DNA from 3 places in the Pseudoalteromonas sp. APC 3893 genome. Region 2 is predicted to be linked to each of the others. Evidence: predicted binding sites of a transcription regulator. Region 2 holds the regulator's gene; each other region holds the start of a gene.
What was found. The regulator FliA, encoded in region 2, starts transcription of late flagellar genes. The targets are predictions, from matches to a motif close to CTAAAGNTNNNNNNNNNNNNGCCGATA.

Region 1 (5,382 bases), on a different contig from region 2:
GCTGGTAATATTCTATGGTCGGGAGATGCACTGATGTTTGTTGATTTAGACGATAGCCGACAAGGGCCGGCAATACAAGATTTGTGGATGATGCTCAGTGGCGATCGAAACAATCAACTGTTACAGTTAGACACCTTAGTGGTTGCGTATGAAGAGTTTTGTGATTTTGACCACGCTCAACTTAAATTGATTGAACCATTACGTGCTATGCGTATGATTCATTATATGGGATGGTTAGCTAAACGCTGGGATGATCCTGCATTTCCAAGGAACTTTTCTTGGTTTGCGGATGACAAATACTGGGAGCAACAAATTTTAGCTTTAAAAGAGCAGTACTCGGCACTGCAAGAACCACCGCTAAAGTTACTGCCATAAATTATTTTCAAGAAAATGAATAGAGAGTCCAATGCTAAAAAAATTAAAACTGAGTTTACTATTATTATGCTTGCCATTCGCCGCTATGGCCGCTGACTTTAAAGCGGGTGACCAATATACGGTATTAGATATTGAAAAAAGTAAAACCCCTCAAGTTACGGAGTTCTTTTCATTTTATTGCCCACACTGTTTTAAATTTGAACCGGTGGCAAAGGCGATGGAAAAAAGCTTACCAGCAGGCACTGAGTTTATTAAAAATCACGTAAACTTTTTAGGAGGTTTATCTCCACAAGTGCAAAGTAACTTAAGCTATGCTTATATTATTGCAAAGCTAAATGGTAAAGGTGAGCAAGTTGCTGATCAAATATTTAATAGTATTCATGTGCAACGTGCGCCGCTTGATAACATTAAAGATGTAAAGCAGCTGCTTGAGCTAAATGGAATTGATAAAGCTAAATTTGATCAAGAAATTGCTAGCATGCCTGTAATTTCAGCTGAACGTGCAATGCAAGATAAACAAAATAAGTTTTCAAAAGCGGGTGCTTTGACAGGCGTGCCAACATTTATCGTTAATGATAAGTATAAAATCAATATTAATACTATCAAAAGCCAACAGCAGCTTGATGAGTTAGTTGCCTTTTTATTGCAACAATAAGCTATTACAACAATAATTTTTGGAGTTAATGAATAATGATCAAATTAGTTAAAGCTGGGTTACTGGCACTTTTATTACCTTTGGCCGTAACTGCCGCACCAACAGAATATGAAGAGGGCGTGCACTACGATGTAGTATCTGACCGCGCCAGTAAAAAGCCTGAAATAAAAGAGTTCTTTTCATTTTACTGCCCTGCATGTAATAACTATGAAGCTTTACTTGCCGATGTTAAACCTAAACTAGACAAAACCGTTACGTTCAAAAAAAGTCATGTGGATTTTGTGGGTGTACGCGATACTGAAAACCAGCAAATGATTTCTCAAGCTCTTGCTACAGCTGAAGTGCTACCACAAAAAGATGCATTGATTGCAGCAATGTTTAATCACATTCACACGAAGCGCGCCAAGTTTAATGAATTGGCTGACATTAAAGATGTATTTGTAGCGCAAGGTGTTGATGGTGATAAATTTGATAAAATTTATAAAAGCTTTTCAGTACGTACTATGGCCTCAAAAATGAAACGCGAGCAAGATTACTATAAAGAGAAGGGGGCGCTAAGAGGCGTACCAACCTTTATCGTAAATGGTAAATACAAGCTTAATCTTGGGCGTGAAACAGGTATTACAGCGCCTGAAGATATTAGTAAATTGATTAACTACTTAGCTGCTAAATAACGAAGCAGATTGGTCTTATAAAAGCTCCGTACGCGGAGCTTTTTTGTTACTAGAGAAATAATGCAAAAAATACTCGTTTCAAGTTGTTTACTCGGTACGTCTGTCCGTTACGACGGTACTGGGCAAAAGCTAGTTCACCCACAAATTACTACATGGCAATCACAAGGTCTTATTATACCGTTGTGCCCTGAGGTTGCTGGTGGATTATCGACACCTAGAGCGCCAGCTGAAATCAGACACGATAAAGTGATTACAAATGCCGATGAAGATGTAACGGCTGCATTCAGGTTAGGCGCGAAGAAGGCCTTACAATTATGTATGTCTCATAATATCCGCTTTGCACTACTAAAGGAATCAAGCCCATCATGTGGTCGTAATACAATTTATGATGACTCGCACCGTGGTATTAAAGTTGCGGGAATGGGATTAACGGCGGCATTACTAGAACGAAATGGTATTAAAGTATTTAGTGAGGTGCAAATGCCAGCACTTTTAAAAGCGCTGGCTTCATGCTGAGCAGTCTATTTCTTTTGTAAGAAAACACCCGACTCGATGTGATGGGTATAAGGGAACTGGTCAAAAATAGCAAAACGCTTAACTTCATGGGTTTGGCATAAATGATCTAAGTCTCGTTCCAAAGTGTCTGGGTTGCATGAGATATAAATAATGTTTTCATAGTTAGCGACTAAGTCACAGGTGAGTGTATCCATACCTGCACGTGGAGGGTCAACTAAAATGGTTTGGCAGTCGTAGCTTTTTAAGTCAATCCCCTGCAAACGTGAAAAAGTACGTTCGCCATTCATTGCTTGCGTAAACTCTTCGCTCGACATACGAATAATATCTAAATTAGTGACGTTATTTTTAGCTATGTTGTACTGTGCAGAATGCACTGAAGACTTAGATATTTCTGTTGCAAGCACTCGATTAAATGAACCTGCCAATGCGATAGAGAAGTTACCATTACCACAATAAAGCTCTAGTAAGTCGTTTTTAAGTGGAGCACATAGCTGTTGTGCCCACTCAAGCATTTTAATATTCACCTTGGCATTTGGTTGCGTAAAGCTATTTTCAACTTGTTGGAATATTAACTCCTGGTCATTTACAGTTAAGCGCTCAGTAACAAAGTCTTCACCGAGTACTTCTTTTTGCTTTCGAGCTCGGCCAATAAAATCAATTTTGTATGTGTTACTTAGTTTAGCCTTTAATGCTTTTATCTCTGTCATCCACTGCTCATCAAGTGGTTTGTGATAAAGTAGGCTAACTAAAATTTCACCGCTTAAAGTAGATAGGTAATCAATTTGAAATAACTTACGGCGTAGTATTTCACAGCCTTTCAAATTATCGATCATGGCAGCCATGACTTCACCAATTAAAGGTGCTGCAGGGTCAAAGGTATCAACACGTATTTTTTCTTTTGTGGCTTGATCAAACATAATATGAAACAAATCATCCCCATCATGCCATACTCTAAATTCAGCCCGTTGACGGTAGTGAATAGGCTCTGAGCCAAATACTTCTAATTGCTCAACCCCAAAACGTTGGAATTGCGCAATAATACGCTGCTCTTTCTCGCTTAGTTGTGCATCGTACGTTGATGTATCGATTTTAATAACTGCCATTATGCCCACTACCTTCTATCTTTAAGCTATTTGTCGGCGCTATTGTAGGGGGCCGGAAGTATTTGTCTAGTTTTGAGTAAAAGTAAGTGCTGTTTTTTTGTTCGTTTTACTTTAGGTTTTTGTAAACTTGCCGATAATAAAGAATGCAAATATAGGAGTCGGATTATGAAAATTGGCAATTTTGGTTATGTCCCAAACAATAACGTCAATCAAAACAGCAGTAAGGTCGCATTAACGCAGCCGACAATACAGTCCCCACAAGACAGTTATCAGCAACGTGGTAAAGAACTTGCGGCAAAAGTATTGGGCGACAAAATGGCAGAAGCGCTTGGATTACCTGTTGAGCACGAGAAAAAAGACAAGCCTTTGTTTGATTTTGAAGAAATCGTAAAGAATGTTTTAGACTTTGTGACAGGTGCTGTAAAAAAAGCGCAAGCGGATGGCGCTGATGATGACAAGCTCAAAGGCATGCTTAGTGATGCTCGCAAAGGAGTTCAAATAGGTATTGATGATGCGTATGCAGAACTCAAAGATACTGGTGTTTTAAATGACGATATTGAACAAGGTATCGAAAAATCAAAAGAGGGCATTTTTAATGGTCTTGATGAATTTGAAGACGACCTATTTAACCCTCAACCGGATTCTGTCAGTGTTAGTCAGGCGCAATATTTAAGTTTAAGCAATAATGCGCAGTATAATTTTACAACTGCTGAAGGTGATGAAGTAAGTATTAGCTTTGCCGATGCCTTTACTCAGCAATCAGCAAGTAGCTATCAGCGCTCTGGTGATAGCGAAGGTTTTGCTAGTGAGTCATCTCAATCTCGTGAGCTTTCATTTAGTATGTCAGTAAATGGCGATTTAAATGAAGATGAACAAGAGGCAATCAATGCCTTAATGGAAGACTTACAAAGTGTCAGTCAAACTTTCTTTGGTGGTGATTTAGATGAAGCCTTTGAGCAAGCGCAAGAACTTAGTTTAGGCAGCGAGCAGCTGGTCGCTTTTTCGATGGATCTAAAGCAAACTAAAACATTTGCATCAATTAAAGGTTATGAAGAAAACAAACCAGCTCCAGAAAAAGAAGTAGCAAATAAAGTGGCGCCGTTTAATGATGACTTGAGAGAGACATTTAATAAGGCAAATGAACTTGGTCTGCAAAATCAGTTGTCAGGTATTTTACAATGGCTAAACCAAGATCAAGAAGAGGTCGGTAAGCTGGTTGATTATACTAAATCGATGTTTGAGCAAATGAATAAACTGCGTGAGGCAGTCTCAGAAGCTTAAGCTTTATTTTATACTATGTGCGTGGCAAACTGTTCAGCTTAAATGAAGCTTGGAGTAGGCGGTTTGTCATCACACATTATGGTATTCGATTCAGGTATAGGCGGCACAACAGTACTTGAGCATATTAAAGACTTATTACCTCAAGCCGAACTAAGTTATTTTATGGATAATGCTTATCTGCCTTACGGTAAGTTAAGCCAAGAAACAATTGTTGCGCGCTTAACCTCTTTACTTCATTACATTACAGCTCACCAATTAAAAGTTGATGTTCTAGTAATTGCTTGTAATACAGCATCGACATTAGCATTAGCAAAAATAAGAGAGTTAACTAGTATACCCGTTGTGGGCGTTGTTCCTGCAATAAAGCCCGCTACTCTATTAACGCAAACTCAGCGTATCGGTTTATTAGCAACGCCTGCCACAATTAGCAACTGTTATACTCAGCAACTCATAGCACTTTATGGTGAAGGCTTAACTGTCGATTTATATAGCAGCGTCGAGCTGGTGGCTATCGCAGAGCAATTCTATTTTACAGGTGAGTTCAATCAAGCTAAGTTTGCAAAGGAAATGCAAAAGCTCGCGATTAAGCCAAGTACTGACGTGTTGGTGTTAGGGTGTACACATTTTCCAATCTTAGCTAAGCAAATAGATAACTATTATAATGGAACCATTAAGCTGATGGGTTCTGGCGCTGCAATAGCCAAAAGAGTTGTTGCGGTATTAGCTGAGAAAAATGGTTCAGAGCAGCTAGTCTCTAATATTGAAGCTATACATACTA
Region 2 (5,382 bases):
TCACCTTGTTGCGCTTCTTTAACTTGAATTTTACACAGACCATTTAATCGTGCTGCGAATGCTGGGGTAAACGCGGCTGGCATATGTTGAATGAGTAAGATGGGGTGCGGAAAACTCGCTGGTAATCGAGTCAAAATAGTTTGTAATGCGACAGGCCCACCGGTTGACGTACCTATCGCTACAATTTGATATTTTTTACCCGAGGCACGTACTGACGCAACGCTCGTATCAGCAGGTACAGCTGATCGACTAAAACTGCGATCTGGCTGCCTAATACTCGCCCTTGGAGCTGTTTCTTTATTAACTGATGGCTTATTTATACTCGTAGTTGGGCGGCCAAATCTTGATAAACGTCTACGCCCGATTTCTTTTACTTTGTTTTGTAAAAGTTTAATCGCATCTTCGTTATTACGCGCAATATCTTCAAACTTCTTCGGTAAGAAATCTAAGGCGCCAGCATCAAGCGCGTCCAGCGTCGCGGTTGCTCCATCACGAGTCAACGACGAAAACATTAAAATAGGAGTCGGGTTTGCAGCCATGATTTCTTTCACGGCACTAATTCCATCAAGCACCGGCATCTCGACATCCATCGTGATGACATCAGGACGAAGTTGGCGCGCTTTATCGACTGCTTCACGGCCATTAACCGCAAAACCAATTACATCAATGTCCTTATCTTGTTCTAGAATTTCGCTCACCCTGCGGCGAAAAAAACTCGAATCATCAACAACTAATACTTTAACTGCCATTGGCGTACTCTTGTTAAATTTTATCTACAGGAGCCAGTGGCCCCCATAAAAAGATAAAGATTACTCTAACCTGCGTAGTATTTTAGCAAGCTTGGGACATCCAAAATCAAGGCGATACCGCCATCTGAAGTAATTGTCGCACCTGCCATACCAGGCGTCCCTTGTAAAAGAGCATCCAGTGGTTTTATAACAACTTCTTCTTGGCCGATTAATGAATCCACAACAAAGCCAACCTGCTGAGTACCGATTTGTACGATAACAACATGCCCTTGAGCTTTCCGCTGCGAGGTATCGGCGCCTTTTACAAGCCAATGTTCTAAATAGAATAATGGTATTGCTTTTTTACGCACTATGATAGTTAGTTGCCCATCAACTACATTTGTACGAGTCAGATCTAGATGGAAAATCTCATTTACCCCGGCTAACGGTAACGCAAACGTTTGCTGACCAACGACAACCATCAAGGTTGGTAGTATAGCTAATGTCAGTGGTACTTTGATTTCTAATATAGTGCCAACACCTAACTCAGATTGAATACTTACTGAGCCATTCAATTGGGTTATTTTAGTTTTTACTACATCCATGCCAACGCCACGGCCGGAAATATCTGAAATCTGTTCTTTGGTTGAAAAGCCTGGCGCAAAAATTAGATTATATGCTTCAGTATCTGACAAACGACTCGCTTGGTCATGATCAAGCACACCTTTGCTAATGGCTATTTTTTTCAGCTTCTCAGCATCCATACCTGCACCATCATCTCGAATAGTCAACAAAATATGGTCGCCTTCTTGCGAAGCCGATAAAGTAACCGTACCTGTTCTTGGTTTACCCGCGGCCTCACGTACGTCAGGCATTTCAATTCCGTGGTCGACCGAGTTTCGCACTAAGTGAACAAGAGGATCTGCAAGCGCTTCAACTAAGTTTTTATCTAAATCTGTTTCTTCACCCACTAACAATAAGTTAATATCTTTTTTTAAGCTACGCGCTAAATCACGGACTACGCGTGGAAAACGACCAAACACTTTTTTGATTGGTTGCATGCGGGTTTTCATTACCGCACCTTGTAAATCGGCAGTCACAACATCTAAATTAGAGATTGCTTTGCCCATCACTTCATTATTTGTGTTAGTCGCTAAACTTACTAATCGATTACGCACTAATACAAGTTCACCAACCATATTCATGATTTGATCTAAGCGCTTCGTATCAACCCTCACGGTTGTTTCAGCTTGAGGTGGAGCATGTTTTTTAGCTGTACCTGCTGCTGGCGCAGGTGCCTTATTTTCAACGGGTTTTGATGCTGCTGGTTGAGGCTTGCTTACTTGTGCAGGTTTTTCAACCTTTGCTTCAGGTTTTTTCGCTTCTGTAGCAGGCTTCGGTGCATCATCTTCTACACTACTCGCAGTAAGCGCTTTAGGAGCAGTACCTTTGCCATGTAATTCATCTAGTAGTGCTTCAAATTCGTCATCGCTGATTTCATCGTCTGATGCTGAGCTTGCCGCTACACTTTTCACTTCAGCTGTTGTAGCTGCTTCAATAGGTTCTTCTTGCGCTGGAGCAGGATTTACCGCACCAAAGTTACCTACCCCATGTAGTTCATCGAGTAAACTGTCAAATTCATCATCGGTAATATCGCTGCTACTGGCATTATCTTGAGGCGCAGCGCTTGTATTCGCTATCGGACTCTGACCTTTACCGTGGAGTTCATCTAATAAGCTTTCAAACTCATCTTCGGTGATCTCATCAATTTGTGCTTCTTCTGGCTTGTCGTCAACTTGGCCATTGAACAACATATCAAAAGCAAAAGGGTCATCTTCATCGATTGCTGAATCAGCATCTTCGACGAGCGCTTCAGACTCTTGCGCTGGCGCGCTTGACGCTTGCTCTTCATCGGCACTAGGCGGTTGACTTAACTTATGTAATATAGCGAGTAATTCAGGATCGGCGGGTTCTGGTTGTTCGCGATTTTGTATTGTCGCAAACATTTCATTAATTGTATCGAGCGCTTGTAATATTACATCCATGAGCTCTGAGTTAACTTTTCGAACGCCCTGACGCAGTAAATCAAATACGTTCTCTGCACCATGACAGGCATCTACCAGCTCTGTCATACTTAAGAAACCCGCACCACCTTTTACGGTATGAAAACCACGGAAAATAGCATTTAGTAACTCGGTATCATCTGGATTATTTTCAAGTTCTACTAGCTGTTCTGATAAAAGCTCAAGAATTTCTCCAGCTTCAACTAGGAAATCTTGTAAAATATCTTCATCGACTTCAAAGCTCATGCAGTGCTCTCCTCTTAGAAGCCCAAACTTGACAGTAAATCGTCAACATCATCTTGCCCATTGACAACATCATCTCGCGACTCTTTATCAATAATTGGCCCTTCTGGACCTGCTAATGTCGTTTTTGCAGGCGGTATTTCTTCTATAGCTGCTATTCTAGTTTTAGCTTCGTCAATTTCATGACTACCAAATGCAGTCAATAAATGTATTAAACTATCTTCAACTTCTCTAACTAAATCAATTACGCGGCGGATCACTTGCCCTGTTAAGTCTTGATAATCTTGCGCCATTAACACATTAGTCATTAGACCTTGCAGTTCGTCGGTCTTAGTGTGGGAGTGGTTCATGAATTTATCTAAACTATGACACAGTGACTTAAATTCACCGAGCTCAATTTCACGACTCATTAAACGGTCCCAAGTCGGCTTTATCTGGGCGATTTCATCAGCCAACTCTTGTGCTATTGGCAAGCTAGCTTCAACTGCATCCATGGTTTTATTAGCAGCATTTTCTGTCATTTCCATAACATAATTTAAACGCTGCTTTGCGTCAGGAATTGCATCAGTTGTTAAGTCTGAGAGCCGCGTATCGAGTTCAAAATTCTTTAGCGCGTCATGAAGTTGGCGGGTTAATTTACCAACTTCAGCAAAAAGTTCTGATTGCTCTTTTGTCGCCGCATCAAGGATGAGCTGATCAGCTTTGTCTTGCTCACCGTTTTCAAGGTGAACAACAAGCTGACGGGCTTGTTCTAAAGTGATCTGAGGCGCAGCAGGTGCTGACATAAGCCTCTCCTATTAATTAGCCTAGGCGCTCAAACACTTTTTCCAATTTGGTTTTAAGTGTTGCAGCAGTAAAAGGTTTTACGATGTAGCCATTAACGCCGGCTTGAGCAGCAGCAACAATTTGTTCTTTTTTAGCTTCTGCCGTTACCATCAGCACAGGGATATGTTTAAGCGTGTCATCAGCTCTGATTGCACGTAATAAATCAATACCTTGCATACCTGGCATATTCCAATCAGTCACTACGAAATCAAATTCTTGATTTTGTAGCATTGGTAAAGCTGTTGAACCATCATCAGCTTCTTGCACATTAGTAAAACCTAAATCTCTTAACAGATTTTTGATAATACGTCTCATCGTCGAAAAATCATCAACAACAAGAATTTTCATGTTTTTATCCAAAACATCCTCCGGTGAGGTCTGAACCTATATTTACTTACTTCTAATTTATCCAGTCATTGATTTTTGCTTTTAGCTTAATCATCGCCTGACCATGTATCTGGCTCACACGCGACTCGCTAACATCGAGTATGTGCCCAATTTCTTTTAAATTCATTTCATCGTTGTAATAGAGCGAAAGAACAAGGCCGTCACGCTCTGGTAGCGACTTAATTGCTGCTAACAAGGATTCATTAAAACGTTCATTCTTAACGTTATTAAAGGGCTTGTCCAGTGCTAAGTCTTGCCCAACTGGGGTTATAACATCTTCATCAACCCCTAAGTCTTCGATACCCAGAACTTTGCTTGAGTTTACATCACTTAGAATATGATGGTACTCATCTAGCGTAATATCAAGTTTTTCAGCAACTTCACTATCTTTAGGCTCACGATTATATTTACTTTCTAGTTCTGTAATTGCTTCTGCAACCATACGGCTATTGCGATGTACTGAACGAGGGGCCCAATCACCACGGCGCATTTCATCAAGCATTGCACCACGAATGCGAATACCTGCAAAGGTCTCAAAACTGGCACCTTTTGCAGCATCAAAGTTTTTCGACGCTTCAATTAAACCTATCATGCCTGATTGAATTAAATCATCTAGCTGTACACTCGGTGGGAAACGTGCAATTAGATGACACGCCACTTTCTTCACCAGCGACGCGTGCTTTTCAACTATTGCATTTAAATTTGCTGTGGATTGATAGCCCATCGCTTTGCTCACCGATGCTGTCATAGTTAGCCGTTTACTAATTTTTCTATGAAAAACTCTAAATGGCCTGATGGTTGATTAGGTATTGGCCATTTAACTGCTTTTGTCGCCAAAGTTTTAAAAGCAACTGCCGCTGGAGAATTTGGAAATAATTCAACAATTACTTTTTGGCGGCGGGTAGATTTACGCATGTTTTCATCGTAAGGAACGGTAGCAACCAACTCCATAGAGACATCTAAAAATCGGTCAGTTACTTTAGATAATTTAGCAAATAGTTCATGGCCTTCACGCATGCTACGCACCATATTAGCAACTATTTTAAATTTATAAACACCATGCTCACGACTAAGGACCTTTATGAGGGCATAAGCATCGGTGATTGAGGTGGGTTCGTCGCATACAACAACCATAA
Region 3 (5,382 bases), 130 kb from region 2:
AAATGGGTGATAAAACCTTAATTCAAATGGAAGCAATCATCAGCTCAATGACAAAACAAGAGCGTGCGCGTCCAGAAATCATCAAAGGGTCGCGTAAAAAGCGTATCGCAGCAGGTTCAGGTACGCAAGTACAAGAAATCAATAAATTGCTCAAACAGTTTACCCAAATGCAAAAAATGATGAAAAAGATGAAAGGTAAGGGCGGTATGCAAAAAATGATGCGCGGTATGAAAGGCATGATGCCACCGGGTATGATGGGCGGCGGCGGACCTAAATTTTAATACAGTAGTTAATTTTGCATAATAAACAGGCAAATTAATTTTAAAAAGAGGCGAAACGCCTCTTTTTTTGTGGATAATTTATGCATTCAATTGCTTACAACTCCTTATTTGACGCACAGATCAGTGTTTAATCTACTAAACTGGAATTTTAGATCACTTCTTACTTGCATTGTTGCTAAAAACTCGTACAATTCCCCAGCTCCCCATACTGGGGAGTAAATCTTATTAATGAAAACAGTCAATCTATTTAGAGGACGGTATGGTAACTATTCGTTTGCAACGTGGTGGCGCTAAAAAACGCCCTTTCTATCAAATTGTGGTTGCGGATAGCCGTTTCTCGCGTGACGGTCGCTTCATCGAGAAAGTAGGTTTCTTTAACCCAATTGCTTCAGGTCAGGAAGAAAAAGTTCGTTTAGATTTATCTCGTGTTGATCACTGGGTAGGTCAAGGCGCAGGTCTTTCAGATCGTGTAGCTAAGTTAGTTAAAGACGCTCGTAAAGCGGCTTAATAGGCGTAAGTGTAACCATGAGTCAAGAGAACACCTCATCAATAATTGTCGTAGGAAAGCTCGGTGCCCCGTATGGTATAAAGGGCTGGCTTAAGGTACATTCATTTACTGATGATCCCCAAGGGATCTTCGATTTCAGCCCGTGGTTGATAGGGCAGCAAGGTAAATGGCAGACCTTAGAAGTGGTCGACTGGCGTCGCCACAACAAAGGCTTTATCGCTAAGTTTGCGCAAGTAAACGACAGAGACCAAGCAATGGCGTATACCAATGTTGAAATCTCTGTGGATTCAGCGCAGCTACCAGAATTACCGCAAGGTGAATTCTATTGGCGAGATCTCATTGGCATGTCGGTTGTAACTGATAAAGGTTATAACTTAGGCACTGTTGATGACCTGATGGAGACAGGCTCAAATGACGTATTAGTTGTGAAAGCAAATAATAAAGATGCATTTGGCCAAGCTGAGCGTTTAATTCCATTTTTAACTGATTCAGTTATTAAAGAAGTTAAACACGAAGCGAGAGAAATTACCGTAGACTGGGATCCTGGCTTTTAATGAGTCAAACGAGTTCGTTGTGGGTAGGGGTTATCAGCCTTTTCCCGGACATGTTTGATGCCATTACACAGCAAGGTGTAACAGGTCGTGCAGTAAAAAGTGGTTTAATCGACTTTAACTGCTGGAATCCGCGAGACTATGCAACTGATAAGCATAGAACCGTTGATGACCGTCCTTACGGGGGCGGGCCGGGTATGTTAATGATGGTTGAACCATTGAAACAAGCCATTCTTGACGCAAAAAAAGCGGCAGGTGATGGTGCAAAAGTAATTTATATGTCCCCGCAAGGGCGCAAATTAGATCAGCAAGGAGCGAGCGAACTCGCAAACTCTGAAAAGCTGATTTTGATTGCCGGTCGCTATGAAGGTATAGACGAGAGAATAATAGAGTCATACGTTGACGAAGAATGGTCAATTGGTGATTTTATTTTGAGTGGTGGTGAACTACCAGCCATGACATTAATTGATGCAGTAGCGCGATTAGTGCCAGGTGTGTTAGGGCATAACCAATCAGCAGAGCAAGATTCATTTTCGGATGGCTTGCTAGATTGTCCTCACTATACACGGCCAGAAACATTGGACGACAAACAGGTTCCTGCTGTATTACTCAGTGGAAACCACCAAGAGATAGCTAAATGGCGGCAAATGCAGTCACTAGGCAGAACTTGGTTACGACGTCCTGACTTGTTGCATAACCTAGCTCTGACTGAGGAGCAAGCGGTATTACTCGCAAAATTTCAGCAAGAGTACCAAAAAGCTTGTGGCTAGAAGACAGTTACACCTAGGAAAGTGAGAAACATAATGGCAAAAGTAAACCAAAATATTATTAAAGCGCTTGAAAATGAGCAGCTAAAAACAGACGTACCAGCATTCGGCCCTGGTGATACAGTAGTTGTACAGGTGCGTGTAAAAGAAGGTGCTAAAGAGCGTCTACAGGCCTTTGAAGGTGTTGTAATCGCTAAGCGTAATCGTGGTCTTCACTCAGCATTCACAGTTCGTAAAATCTCGAGCGGTGAAGGTGTTGAACGTGTATTCCAAACGCACAGCCCTCTTATCGATAGCGTAGCAGTTAAGCGTCGCGGTGCAGTTCGCCGTGCTAAGCTTTACTATCTACGTGAGCGTTCTGGTAAATCTGCACGTATTAGAGAAAAACTTAACTAATACGCGCTGTTTATCAACGCAGATAAAACAGGTTGTAGCCTTCGGGTTACAACCTGTTTTGGTTTTTGGGTGCGAGAGTAAAGTTAGCGAGTTGAAATAGCCCCGTAGGAACAAGCTTTAGCTGTGATTGTTTAAAGCAGTTAGCAAAAGTAAAGCTAGTCGAGTAAACCACATCTATTCCATCAATTAATATCCACTAAATACGTAATACGCTTTTAAGCTGTATTTTATCCCCGTCCGTTTTTTTAAATTAGAACCAACCAGTGTCTCAAATGTAAACTCAGCCTCAGAGGCCGTGTGAGACAGATTAAAGTAATCGTAAAATAGAATATAGCAAACTAGGCATAGAAAGGCTTAGGGTGGTTTTGGTGGCGCCATTTGAGTGAGTTAAAACATATGCGCTTAAGAAAGTGTTTCAATTGTTTAGTTGCAATAGGCTGGTTTAGAGAACTGATTGAGGGATGTACTAAATAGTTAATTAATTTTTTTGAGATATAAAATAGAAGAAGTGAATGATAATAAATAATACTTAGTAGGAAAGTGGTGGAGGGAGCTGGATTCGAACCAGCGAAGGCTGAGCCGTCAGATTTACAGTCTGATCCCTTTGGCCGCTCGGGAACCCCTCCACACTATTTTTGTTACATTTGGCCCCACTTAACTTAGCGGTAAGAAAAGTGGTGGAGGGAGCTGGATTCGAACCAGCGAAGGCTGAGCCGTCAGATTTACAGTCTGATCCCTTTGGCCGCTCGGGAACCCCTCCAATGCAACGGCGCCGATAATAGCAAACTTATTATTTAAGTAAAGAAAAAAGCTAAAGAAATATCAAATAATGCCGATAAATATCTATTCATGAACATAATCGGCTAAAGTCTATGCAAATCGATGGATTGTTAATCACAGAGAGTCAGCTCGACAATCGCCTCGCGAAAAGCGTGAGTGAATCACGTCGTGGCGAGTTTGCGTTACTTTTAGCAATGTTATCTCATGATGCTCTGGATTTTAGTCAGTTTCATTTACCTAAAACCCCATTTGGCGCTGATGTAAAAGAATATGATGAATCACAACTGCGCGCAGAATTAGGGGCCGGACCTAAACAACCACTTGCCCCAGATGAGTTTGATATGCTCATTGGTGAGCATAACGCGCAACGTTTGCAACAAGCAGGCATGAGTGACATACGCTTACGTAGTTGTTTATCACCAGAGCCACTTGCTGTTCGAGACGATAAAAATCACATCCCACTTCATATCATTGATAACTGTGAACCCGTGGTTCGTAAGCGCCACCTTGATAAAGAAACCCAACTAGATAACCCCCAGATGGACGCAGCAGCCTTTTATGATAGCCTCAATAATGATGCCCTACATCAGCCCCTTCACTTAGCGCAAGCATGACACTGTATTGTAATAATTAGTCGTTAAAGTAATTTATTTCGTTAAGTGTAAAAAAAGCACCCAAATTTATATGCAGTTGCTATAATGCCCTTAAATGGGATTCAAAAATGCCATTATCATTAAACCAAGGTAATTTAGGAAAGTAATGAAGAAAACATTCACGCTGAATCACGAGAAAATCAAATACCCTCGCATGGTCGACGCTGCAAAGCATGAAGTGAAAAAATATTTGAAAAGAGAGCGTAACAAAACGTTGCCGTTCGATGCTGATTATTGGGCATTTGATTGTAAGTTTGGTAACACAGTAGAAGAAGCGCAAATTGTGCATGTTGCCGAAATTAATAATTGTATCAGCGAAATTGAAAAGCAGGGTTTATCGTCTTTTTATGTCGAAATCATTGCAAGGCCAGCACAGCGCCAGTCACATGATTTTGATGACGAAGCAGATGATTAAGCAATAACTGCTTTCATTGCTAAAGGAATGGGCTTGAGTGCCCATTTTTTGTGTCTGAAATAAAACCGAGTTTAGGGTAAGCTTGTGAAAAATTGAAAAGGAATTGATATGCTCATTAGAATTTTACCTGTGTTAGTTTTGAGCTCGCTGCTTCCATTCTCAGTAATGGCCAAACAAAGCTGTGGCTTTACTAAAAACAATAACCAACCCCTCAATGACAGTGACTGGCGCTATGCGACAGACCCTCATGGTAGTACAGCATCCATTAAAAAAGCATTACTACACGAAGAACAAGTATGGATAGCTTTTAGTAGGGTGCCTCGGGTCGACGCTAAAAATAACTCCTGGGTTGAATTGATCTATGACTTACCGAATAAAACCCTCGCAGGTCAATCAGGCATTATGCTTGAATACAAAAGTAGTACCGATCTCGTCGTTAAACTATCGCAACAAGACTATGGTGGTGAGGGCGATAAAAGTTATGCTCATTATCAATATACATTGCCGGCACAAACTCATTGGCAAACTAAATGTATTAATCTAAGCGACTTCTCTCGCCCAAACTGGACGCCTACCAGTTCAGTAGATAAAGGTATAATAAAAGAGCATGTTGACGCAGTTTATTTAGTGCCAGATTTAAAGGATGCAATGGGTGGCAAAGCGGTAGTTGCAGTTAAAAATATCAGTATTAGGCCTTAATCTATCTGCGAAAATGCACCATAGCCGCACAGATACGGTGCAATATAACTAAATACATTCACTTTTATAAAGCTAATGCATTGATATATATTAGCTTTAAAAAGTTGGTTCTGTTATTGCTACCTCTTCTGTACAGCGGTTTGGAGAAGCAACTATGGCAAGAATGAGCTATATAAGTAGTGTTGAGCGTTATCAAGAATATCAAACAGTGATCCATGATTTACTAAACTCGATTCTCGCAACCTTAGAAGATGGCATTAAAAAGCAGCAAGATAACCGTTTGCTGGTAGCTCAATATCCGTTTTTAGAATTACAATATTGCTTAGATAAAG

Region 1: the regulator FliA is predicted to act here: its motif matches at 3,433-3,459, upstream of QMA12_RS20825 (DUF5610 domain-containing protein).
Region 3: the regulator FliA is predicted to act here: its motif matches at 3,315-3,341, upstream of QMA12_RS06420 (VC2046/SO_2500 family protein).

The regions. Positions count from the first base shown of each region.
Region 1 is NZ_JASDCD010000034.1:22,311-27,692, forward strand. It holds gene QMA12_RS20800 (serine/threonine protein kinase) at 1-375, shown strand, start outside; gene QMA12_RS20805 (thiol:disulfide interchange protein DsbA/DsbL) at 407-1,030, shown strand; gene QMA12_RS20810 (thiol:disulfide interchange protein DsbA/DsbL) at 1,066-1,704, shown strand; gene QMA12_RS20815 (DUF523 domain-containing protein) at 1,765-2,220, shown strand; gene trmA (tRNA (uridine(54)-C5)-methyltransferase TrmA) at 2,226-3,323, opposite strand; gene QMA12_RS20825 (DUF5610 domain-containing protein) at 3,489-4,604, shown strand; gene murI (glutamate racemase) at 4,668-5,382, shown strand, end outside.
Region 2 is NZ_JASDCD010000003.1:224,301-229,682, forward strand. It holds gene QMA12_RS07070 (chemotaxis response regulator protein-glutamate methylesterase) at 1-749, opposite strand, end outside; gene QMA12_RS07075 (chemotaxis protein CheA) at 815-3,037, opposite strand; gene QMA12_RS07080 (protein phosphatase CheZ) at 3,052-3,819, opposite strand; gene cheY (chemotaxis response regulator CheY) at 3,836-4,219, opposite strand; gene QMA12_RS07090 (RNA polymerase sigma factor FliA) at 4,260-4,970, opposite strand; gene QMA12_RS07095 (MinD/ParA family protein) at 4,997-5,382, opposite strand, start outside.
Region 3 is NZ_JASDCD010000003.1:96,861-102,242, reverse strand. It holds gene ffh (signal recognition particle protein) at 1-281, shown strand, start outside; gene rpsP (30S ribosomal protein S16) at 541-789, shown strand; gene rimM (ribosome maturation factor RimM) at 807-1,343, shown strand; gene trmD (tRNA (guanosine(37)-N1)-methyltransferase TrmD) at 1,343-2,110, shown strand; gene rplS (50S ribosomal protein L19) at 2,144-2,503, shown strand; tRNA gene QMA12_RS06430 (tRNA-Tyr) at 3,045-3,129, opposite strand; tRNA gene QMA12_RS06425 (tRNA-Tyr) at 3,179-3,263, opposite strand; gene QMA12_RS06420 (VC2046/SO_2500 family protein) at 3,376-3,897, shown strand; gene QMA12_RS06415 (DUF6172 family protein) at 4,043-4,351, shown strand; gene QMA12_RS06410 (carbohydrate binding domain-containing protein) at 4,460-5,050, shown strand; gene QMA12_RS06405 (general glycosylation pathway protein) at 5,205-5,382, shown strand, end outside.